DNA from 2 places in the Shewanella sp. AS16 genome. Region 1 is predicted to be linked to the other one. Evidence: riboswitches for the same ligand, from Rfam matches in the RefSeq annotation. Region 1 holds a riboswitch; the other holds the start of a gene.
The links. A riboswitch is a leader RNA that binds a small molecule or an ion and turns the genes downstream of it on or off. The one in region 1 is predicted to bind lysine.
Positions count from the first base shown of each region.

Region 2: it holds a riboswitch for lysine, as region 1 does, so the genes downstream of both, lysC (lysine-sensitive aspartokinase 3) here and LZP73_RS11125 (Na+/H+ antiporter NhaC family protein) in region 1, are expected to answer to the same signal.

Region 1 covers NZ_JAKCLK010000003.1:573,355-578,044, reverse strand. Annotated here, with positions in the region: gene LZP73_RS11125 (Na+/H+ antiporter NhaC family protein) at 1-1,515, opposite strand, end outside; lysine riboswitch at 1,595-1,792, opposite strand; gene LZP73_RS11120 (electron transfer flavoprotein subunit alpha/FixB family protein) at 1,935-2,864, opposite strand; gene LZP73_RS11115 (electron transfer flavoprotein subunit beta/FixA family protein) at 2,865-3,614, opposite strand; gene LZP73_RS11110 (H-NS histone family protein) at 3,940-4,332, shown strand.
Region 2 covers NZ_JAKCLK010000002.1:172,073-176,762, forward strand. Annotated here, with positions in the region: gene LZP73_RS05610 (succinylglutamate desuccinylase/aspartoacylase family protein) at 398-1,510, opposite strand; gene lysC (lysine-sensitive aspartokinase 3) at 1,512-2,867, opposite strand; lysine riboswitch at 3,008-3,183, opposite strand; gene LZP73_RS05620 (DUF3293 domain-containing protein) at 3,295-3,726, opposite strand; gene arcA (two-component system response regulator ArcA) at 4,301-4,690, shown strand, end outside.

The DNA.
Region 1 (4,690 bases):
TAGCAGGCTGCAGGCGCCCAGCCCCAAGGCAACCGACTCGGTAAAGCCCAGCACCACATAACCGCCCAGGCTGATGGCCGCGACGATCAAGGCATAAGGCAGCTGAGTCACCACATGATCTATATGATGGCAGCTGGCACCTGTCGATGACAGGATAGTCGTATCGGATATGGGTGAGCAATGGTCGCCAAATACCGCGCCTGCCAGTACGGCCGCCAGCATGGGCAGCATCATACCGGTATGGCTGCCCATGGCCATGTCGGCCGCTATCGGCAGCATGATCCCGAAGGTGCCCCAACTGGTGCCTGTGGCAAAGGCTGTGAAGCCGGCCAGCACGAACATCAACGCCGGCAGGAGGGCGAAAGGAATATTGTCCGTCGCCAGGCTGGCCATAAACTTGCCGGTTTCCAGCTGACCTATGACAGCTGCTATGGTCCAGGCAAACAGCAGTATATAGATGGCGGGCAACATGGAGCGGGCCCCCAGAGTGACGCCCTTAACCACGGACGGCTTATCTATCCCCTGAATGAACACCAAGGCCAGGGTCGCCCCCAATCCCACCAGCGCACCGAAAAACAAGGATGAGCTGACATCCGTCTTCTCGAAGGCTCCTATGAGGCTGAACGCCAGACCATCGGCACTCAACACCCGGGCACCGCTGCTGAGCATGAAATACAGGGTCGCCAGTACCAGCACACTTATTGGCAGGAAGAGGCCCAGTACCCTGCCACTCTCGGCCTCGGGCAGATCCACATTGGCACCGGGTGGTAAGCCCTTGGACTCGTCATAGAGTTCACCACGCACGGCATTGAGCTCATGGGTCCGCATCGGACCTATGTCCAGCCCCCAGAAGGCGACACAGAATAACAACAGCAAGGCGAAGATGGCGTAAAAGTTCATCGGGATCATCTGGATGAACAGGCTCAAATGGCCGGTATCGGCGAAACCATGGGCCGTGAGTATGCCGCCGATCAGCGCTATGATATAGGCGCCCCAGCTGGATACGGGGGAGATCACGCATACTGGGGCTGCGGTCGAGTCCAATATGTAGGCGAGCTTGGCGCGGGAAACATAGTACCTGTCGGTCAATGGCCGCGCCACACTGCCTACCACCAGGCTGTTGAAGTAGTCATCGATGAACACGACACAGCCCAAGAATATGGTCAGCAACTTGGCATCACGCTTATTGCGGATATGGTTACGGGCCCAGATAGCAAAGGCACGGGCCGCACCACTGACGGTGATCAAGGCGGTGATCATCCCCAGCAAGATCAAGAAACCAAGAATATAGAGGTTCCAACTGTTGAGTGCCCCGTCACGCCACAGGAGTGAAATCACGCTCTCGAGCAAGAATCGGCCACTATCCAAGACAGAGAAGTCATTCAGCAACAGGGTACCGAGCAGGATCCCCACACCAAGCGAAATCAATACTTTACGGGTAACAATCGCCAGCAGAATCGCCATCACGGGTGGCAGTAAAGACAGTGCCGAATCGGCATAACTTAGTACGGTCATTTATTATGTTCTTCGTTGAGTACGAATGGAAGGCAACTGAACTGGCTGGAAACGCCCATAGACGTTCATAAACACCTGTCCTAATAGTAGCGCTCCACAGTCAATTATCTCTATCTTAGGGATAGAAAATACCATGGCAGTGCTGTTCCTGTTCGGCAACAGCCCCAATGACGAGCCGGGATGGGTCTCACCATTTCGGCACTCAATCCTTTCATGACCCCTCAGCGGCATCACCCTACTGATCACTACTGATATTAAGTGCACCTCTACTGCATAGAAATTGTATCTATGTAGGGCGCCTATGCGGCGCGGGCACATAAAAACATAAGCGGCTTTGAGGAGCTACCTCAAAGCCGCTTAACGTGACCGAGATCACAGATTAAATCAACTTACGCCGTACCTGGGTACGGCTGTCACACTCAGGCCTTGATGGCCGCGATCAACTCGGGGATGGCTTCGAATAAATCGGCCGTTAACCCATAGTCGGCGATCTGGAAAATCGGCGCTTCGGGATCTTTGTTGATAGCCACTATCACCTTGGAATCTTTCATGCCGGCAAGGTGCTGAATGGCACCCGAGATACCCACGGCAATATAGAGATCCGGGGCGACTATCTTACCCGTCTGGCCAACCTGTAAATCGTTAGGCACGAAACCTGCGTCCACGGCGGCACGCGATGCCCCGACGGCGGCGCCCAGGCTATCGGCCAACGCTTCCAACATGGCGAAGTTCTCACCGCTGCCCATACCTCGGCCACCCGAGACTATGATGCCTGCGTTGCCAAGCTCTGGGCGCTCCGACACAGTCAGGCTCTGGGAGACGAACTGAGTCTTGGCCTCTATGACCTTGTCTATGCTCTCCAGGCCGGCATTGCCGCCATTGGCGGTGGCATCGAAGGCGCTCGCGCGCACCGTCAGCACTTTCTTGTCATCCAGGCTCTGCACCTTGGCCATGGCGTTACCTGCATAGATGGGCCGCACGAAGGTATCGCCGCCCAGCACTTGCACGACTTCGGAGATCTGCGCCACGTCCAGCAAGGCCGCAACTCTGGGAAGCGTATCCTTGCCGACACTCGATGCACTTGCCAGGATATGCTCATAATCCGGAGCCAGCTCGAGGATGAGTTTGGCCAGGTTTTCCGCCAGGTGTGCCTGATAGGCTGCGGCATCGGCCAGCAAGACTCTTGTCACCCCGTCGAGTCGCTGCGCGGCAGCCGCCACTTCGGCACACTCATGTCCGGCCACCAACACATGGATCTCTGTGCCTATGGCCTTAGCCGCAGTAACCACTTTGGCTGTGTCCAGCTTCAGGCTGGCATTATCATGTTCTGCTAATACTAGAATGGCCATTTAGATCACCTTCGCTTCGTTTCTTAACTTTTCCACCAACTCGGCCACAGAGGCTAGCATCACACCCGCAGTGCGCTGGGCCGGCGGCGTGACATCGAGCAACTTCACATGTTGTTTCAGGGTCACCCCGAGATCGGCAACGGCCATGACATCCAAAGGCTTGCGTTTCGCCTTCATGATGTTGGGCAGGGAGGCATAACGCGGTTCATTCAAACGCAGATCTGTGGTGACCACCGCCGGCAACGGGAGTTTCAGCGTCTGTAAGCCACCATCGACTTCGCGGGTGACCAACAGGCTGTCACCTTCCAGCTTCACTTCCGAGGCGAAGGTTGCCTGCGGCATATCGGTCAAGGCAGCGAACATTTGACCCGTCTGGTTATTGTCACCATCGATAGATTGTTTACCGAAGATCACCAACTGGGCCTGCTCTTTCTCTTGCACTGCCTTGAGCAGCTTAGCGATAGAAAGCGGTGTCAACTCTTCGTCGGTTTCGATATGAATGGCGCGATCGGCCCCCAGTGCCATGGCGGTACGCAGCTGCTCTTGTACTGCCTTGCTGCCAATACTGACCACGACTATTTCGCTGGCCGAACCGGCTTCCTTGAGACGCACAGCTTCTTCGACGGCGATTTCACAAAAAGGATTCAACGCCATCTTGAGGTTGGCTGTATCAACGTTCGAGTTGTCGGCCTTGACCCTGACTTTCACGTTGGCATCGACCACACGCTTTATAGGCACCAGTACTTTCATAGGGCTACCTTCCTACCGCTTTATCTGAGTGGATGACACATGGGCTCTGACCTGTAAATCCGTCGAACCTATGTAAGATAGGCCAACTCTACGTGCTGTTGACGTTAACGTCAACCAAACTCAAACGCCTGTTTTGATTTTTTGTTGTCACTGTTGGCCACTTTTTTGAACACCAAAACGGTCAAATTTTATTAGATTGGACACTTTTTAATAAATTCTTCTTAATATTTGCTAATTTTGTTTGCTCCTAGCCATATTAGTTTCTATTATTTAGTTGTTGTTCACCGTTATCCTGTAAATAAAATCATGTGGGACGAAAATTGATATGAGCGAATTTTTAGATATATTAACTCACGGCCGTCGTTTCAAAGCCGCAGTGAAAGATTTAAGCGTTGTCGAATTACGTGATGTAGCCGACAAACTGGATAAGATTATCCTCGACCGTGCATCTATGGCTGAAGAAGAAGAGAAAGCCATGGCTGAGCGTAACGCTAAAATCGAAGCCATCCGCCTGCAAATGGAAGCCGTAGGTTTATCTATCGATGATCTTGGTGGTGTTGCAGCTAAAGCAACGACCAAGAAACGTGCACCACGCCCACCTAAATATCAAATCGAAGTCAATGGCGAAATGATCCAATGGACGGGTCAAGGTCGTATGCCAACCGTATTTAAGAACGAAGTTGAGAAAGGTCGTTCTATGGATGATTTCCTGATTTAAGCGTCAGTATCTTGACTGTCATGGACCCGCAACAGCGGGTCTTTTTTTGTGTGTATCTGTATCAGTGGGTGCTTGGTTGTGTCATAAAGACACTATGTATCAGGCTGACCTACAGCGAGTCAATCTTCAGCGGGCCAGTCAGGAACGCGGGCCGGCAACACAGGGCAGAGTGCCTCAACAGGCTCAATCTCGGTCACCGGCATTCAGCATAATCTCTCCTTTCTTTATGCCAATAACAGATTAAGCTGCTGACAGAGTAAGGCGGAAGGGATAATTTCCCTGCCAATCGCAGCAATATTCACTTTAGAAAAATCCATGCCTGACATGGATTCAGATTTATTGCCGTCATAAATCTGTT
Region 2 (4,690 bases), on a different contig from region 1:
GCATAGAAAGGCATTGGAGAAAAATACTATTGAAGACTCTATATAACAGAGGACTGGACTGGAGGCGGAATTGGCATTTGAAACACTGAATATATTAGGCGCTAAAAATATACCGCCAGGAAATCCCTTTTCATTGGAAATGACGCCTCAAAAATAAACAATAAGTTGTATGTATAGAGTGGATGTTATCTATGCAGCGTACCGATAATTTGGCGTTGCCTTAGTCATCATGGATAACCTGGATGCCGCCCATGCTATTGGAGCAGTCTCCACCTATTCTCACATTGCTGAATATCGCTTGAGGTATATTGAGTCGAGCCATAAATGCTGGCTGCCCAAGATGAAATGACCCGAGCTCAGAGCGGGACAAACTCAATCCCGCTCACAGAGCATTTGCCTAAGGGTCGAGTGGAAACACCTCAGTCATCACCTTATACAGCTCTGTGCCCTGATGCACCGACGCCGAAGCGAAGTGCAGTATCGGCACACAATCGACTGGCAATGAGATGCGGGTCAAGGCTTCCTCTGTGCCATAGTGATCCAAGCGCAGCAAGTTAACCAGGTGCTCTCCCGCCTTCAGGGGCTCACCCACCTCGGCGACATATTCCACCAGGCCGGCCTTGGGGGCGTGGAACTTCTTATAATTGCGCAAATAACAGCCGTACCTTGCCATGGCAGCTGGCCGGACGCTCTCTGCTATCACACCTCTATGGCTCAGGTAGGCCAATATGCCCCGGGCATCGTGCTCGGCGTCGGCAAGATCTATCCGCTCCTGACTGGCAAGCTCCAAGGTAAAGGCCGAGACGGCAACCCCCAAGTCACGTCCCTGAGATGCCGCATATTCGCTCAGACGCCACCAGGGGCAGAAGGCCGCCTCATCCATGGCGCCGCCGAAGCTGTTGGGTATCACCAGGGTATAAGGAATGGAGAAGTACTGCGCCGCCGACACTTCATATTCGGGGCAATACAAATGCTTGCATGACTTGGGGCCTGTGTGGAGATCCAGCACTATGTCGGCCCTGTGTGCCATAGACTGCAGATTCACCGCCAGCCTATGGCCCGTGGTGATGCCCCAGGCATTGCTCAGCCTTTGCTGGCAACTCTCTACCAGGGCGCTGCGATAGGCCTGAATGATCCCGACATCGTCCAGTCGCGCATGTTCGGCATACCAATGCGGTAGCTCGATAGCAGAGTCCAGATACTCACGGTTCCAGTTGTTGCCCGTGATGGGATCGAAACGCCCGAGGGTAAACTCACCGCTCTTCTGGTTGATCCCCAAGGGATTGGCCAGCGGCACCAGAGTGATCTCACCCAAGAGGCGGTAGTTTTCCAACAGCTTCATCAGCTGGAAGATCACCGCATTGCCCTGCACCTCGGCGCCATGCACGTTGGCCTGGATATAGACGCTGGGACCTGTGTTTGCTTCTGGTTGCAACCGATATACGGGTATGTCGAGCGCCTGGCCCGCGGCCAGTTCCCCCACCTGCAGCGACGACTTGCTCATCCTCATGCTAGGCGCCCTCGAACAGGTTCTGATGCAGCGCCGCCACCACCTGGGCTGCCTCGGATTCGGCCACCAGCACACAGAGATTATGCGGGCTGGCGCCCTGACATATCATGCGCACGTTGTGGGGCTCGAGCACTTCAAATACCCGCCGGCATACGCCCGGCGTAGTGGCAATTCTGTTGCCTATGATGGCCACCAAGGCCAGCTTGTCCTCCACCCTGACCCGGCAATGCTGCGACAACTCCTGCAGCAGGGCTTCGCTGAGCAGGCCATGACCGCTGGAATCCGACCCCGTCTTGTCCAGGGTCAGCGCCACGTTGACCTCTGAGGTGGTGATGAGATCCACGCTGATCTTATGCCGCGCCAGGGTGGCGAAGGTTTCGGCCAGGAAGCCCTGGGCATGCAGCATCTGCAGGCTATGCAGGTTGAGCAGGGTCTGATCCCGGCGCAGGGCGACGGCGCGATAGACGGGGGCATCCTCCACCTGGTGCCGTATCCAGGTACCGCCTTTTTGTGGTTCTTTACTCGAGCCGACAAATACCTGAATTTGCTGGCGCACCGCCGGCAGAATAGTCGCCGGATGCAGCACCTTGGCGCCGAAGGTGGCCATCTCGGCCGCTTCGTTGAAGCTGATCTCAGCTATGGGTCTGGCGTTGGGCGCCAGGCGCGGATCTGTGGTGTAAATCCCGGCCACATCCGTCCAGATCTCCACCGCGCTGGCCTTCAGGGCTTCGGCCAACAGGGCGGCGGAATAATCGCTGCCGCCGCGGCCAAGGGTGGTCGTCCTGCCTTCATCGTCGGCCCCTATGAATCCCTGGGTGACGATAATCTGATCTTGCAAGAAGGGCAGCAGATGCTCATGGGTCAGGCAGGCGATGGCTTCTATCTGCGGCTCGGCCCGGCCGAAATGACTGTCGGTGCGCAGCACCCGGCGCACATCGAAGGCGCTGGCGATGGCCCCCTTCTCCCGCAGCACGGCGGCAAACAGCGCCGAAGAGCATTGCTCCCCCAGTGACAGGAGTTCATCCATGACAGCCTTGCTGCGATTGAGCACCAGCATTTCACTCAATACTGCCATGCGGCTCAACAGCTTATCCAGCACGGCTATGATTTCCTGCGGACGCCCCAGCTCATCGACTATCTGATATTGGATCTGGGCTATCTGCTTGAGCAACTGCAGCCGACGCTCGTCGTTGATGGTCGCCTGAGTCAATTCGACCAAGAGGTTGGTGACGCCACTTGAGGCACTCACGACTACTATGCGGGTAGCGGCATTGGCCAGCACTATATCTGCGCTGCGCCCCATGGCGTCATAATCGGCAACCGAGGTACCACCAAATTTAGCAACGACCAGGGACATTAGCGCACCTCCGCAGACAGCGAAGAGACGGGGAACACACGCGAAACGACTTGAGAAACTAACATGATCACACTCCGAACCTATGAGTTCGAAGAGCCTGGTGCAAAGATAACGCACCCCAAAGAAGGGAAACAGCAATCGTCACCAGAAGCTCTCCACCAAAAATCAGGTGACAATCGCCAGGATTCAACCTGAACGACCGATACCTCAGCGCACGACTCACTGAAATACCTCGGCGTTAATCTCCCTCATAAGCCGTCGCCGGAGTGTGTGCTCCTCAGACTTACTACCTAGTTAACGCTCCTCTTCTGTGCCTTCCCGGAGGAAGGGACGAAAAAAGTAGCAATAAACCCCTTGCCGAGTCAATGGCGTCAGCAAAATAATCCATTGAAAGTCGGCCGGCGGCGGTCCCGTCGACCCAAACGGCCTAGCAGTTCAGCTCCGGCAATTCTGTCACTAACTTGACGCGCTCGGTAAAACTGCCCAGCTTAAGTTCATCCCTGGCGGCGATGCAGGGCAACAGACTGAGTCGCCCCTGCTCCACATAGTAGATAGCATTTTGGTTGAAGCGCCGCCCCAGTTCGACGGCAAGCTCCCTATCGATGAACACGGCCCAGCTCTTTTCCATGTGGGTCAAGTCGGCGGCCGCGCCCACCAAGGCCCTGTAAGGCCGGTGCAGTTTTTCGATTTCGGATTGCAATTGCCTGTCGAGCAGGCGGTTCTGGCAGGGAGTCAACAGGGTTCCCAGGGGGTTGTGGGCACTTATGATGGCGAAGGAAAACTGGCAGGATAGGGATTGAGTCAATAAAAACCGCGTTTCGCTGTAATGGTGCCACAGGCTATCTATTGAGTTATTCATAGTCTCACTTTCGTAAATGAACCCGATCCAGTGTAGCAGAGAGAATCCGAATGCCAAAGGGTGTGAGCCGGTTCACAGTTTGATACGGATTTTTTCTGTTTAAAATCATATGTTAATCTAAGAGTTGTGCTTAAGCCGGCCAGGAGGCGGAAATTTGTTAACATTTCATTTGTTAACAAATGCCTAAAACGAGTACAATGCCGGCGGTTAGCAATCACTTTTTCCCCTGTTATTGAAACACAATTTGTTACATTTAACGGGAGCCATGGAAGTGGCTAGCAATACATACGTCTATAATGTGATCTACATTTGATTTAACAAGTAAACTTCAAAACAAAACAAGGGCTAAGGAACTAACTTAGTTACTGTTTATCGAAGTCGGTAGAGGTCGCGTTTTCCCTTTCTGCGAAAGGAATGCATACTCGACTAATCATGCAGTGTGTTGCCGTCCAGACTAGTCTTTTGAGAAACACTCATGTGGCTCAGTGAATTGCCAGCGTTTTATAGATATGAGGGCGCACAGCAGGCGGCTCTTATGGTTAGAATTGAATTGATTAATATTTAGGTAAATAGCATGCAAAACCCGCACATTCTGATCGTTGAAGATGAAGCCGTTACCCGTAACACGCTGAGAAGTATTTTCGAGGCAGAAGGGTATCTGGTCACTGAAGCTAATGATGGCGCAGAGATGCATAAAGCCATGCAGGAAAATAAGATCAACCTGGTGGTAATGGACATCAACCTGCCAGGCAAAAATGGTTTGCTCTTGGCACGTGAGCTGCGAGAAATCAACAACATAGGCCTGATCTTCCTGACAGGCCGTGATAACGAAGTCGACAAGATCCTTGGACTCGAAATTGGTGCGGACGATTATATTACCAAACCGTTCAATCCACGTGAGTTGACTATTCGTGCCCGTAACCTTCTGACTCGCGTCAACAGCGCAGGCGCCGAAGTCGAAGAG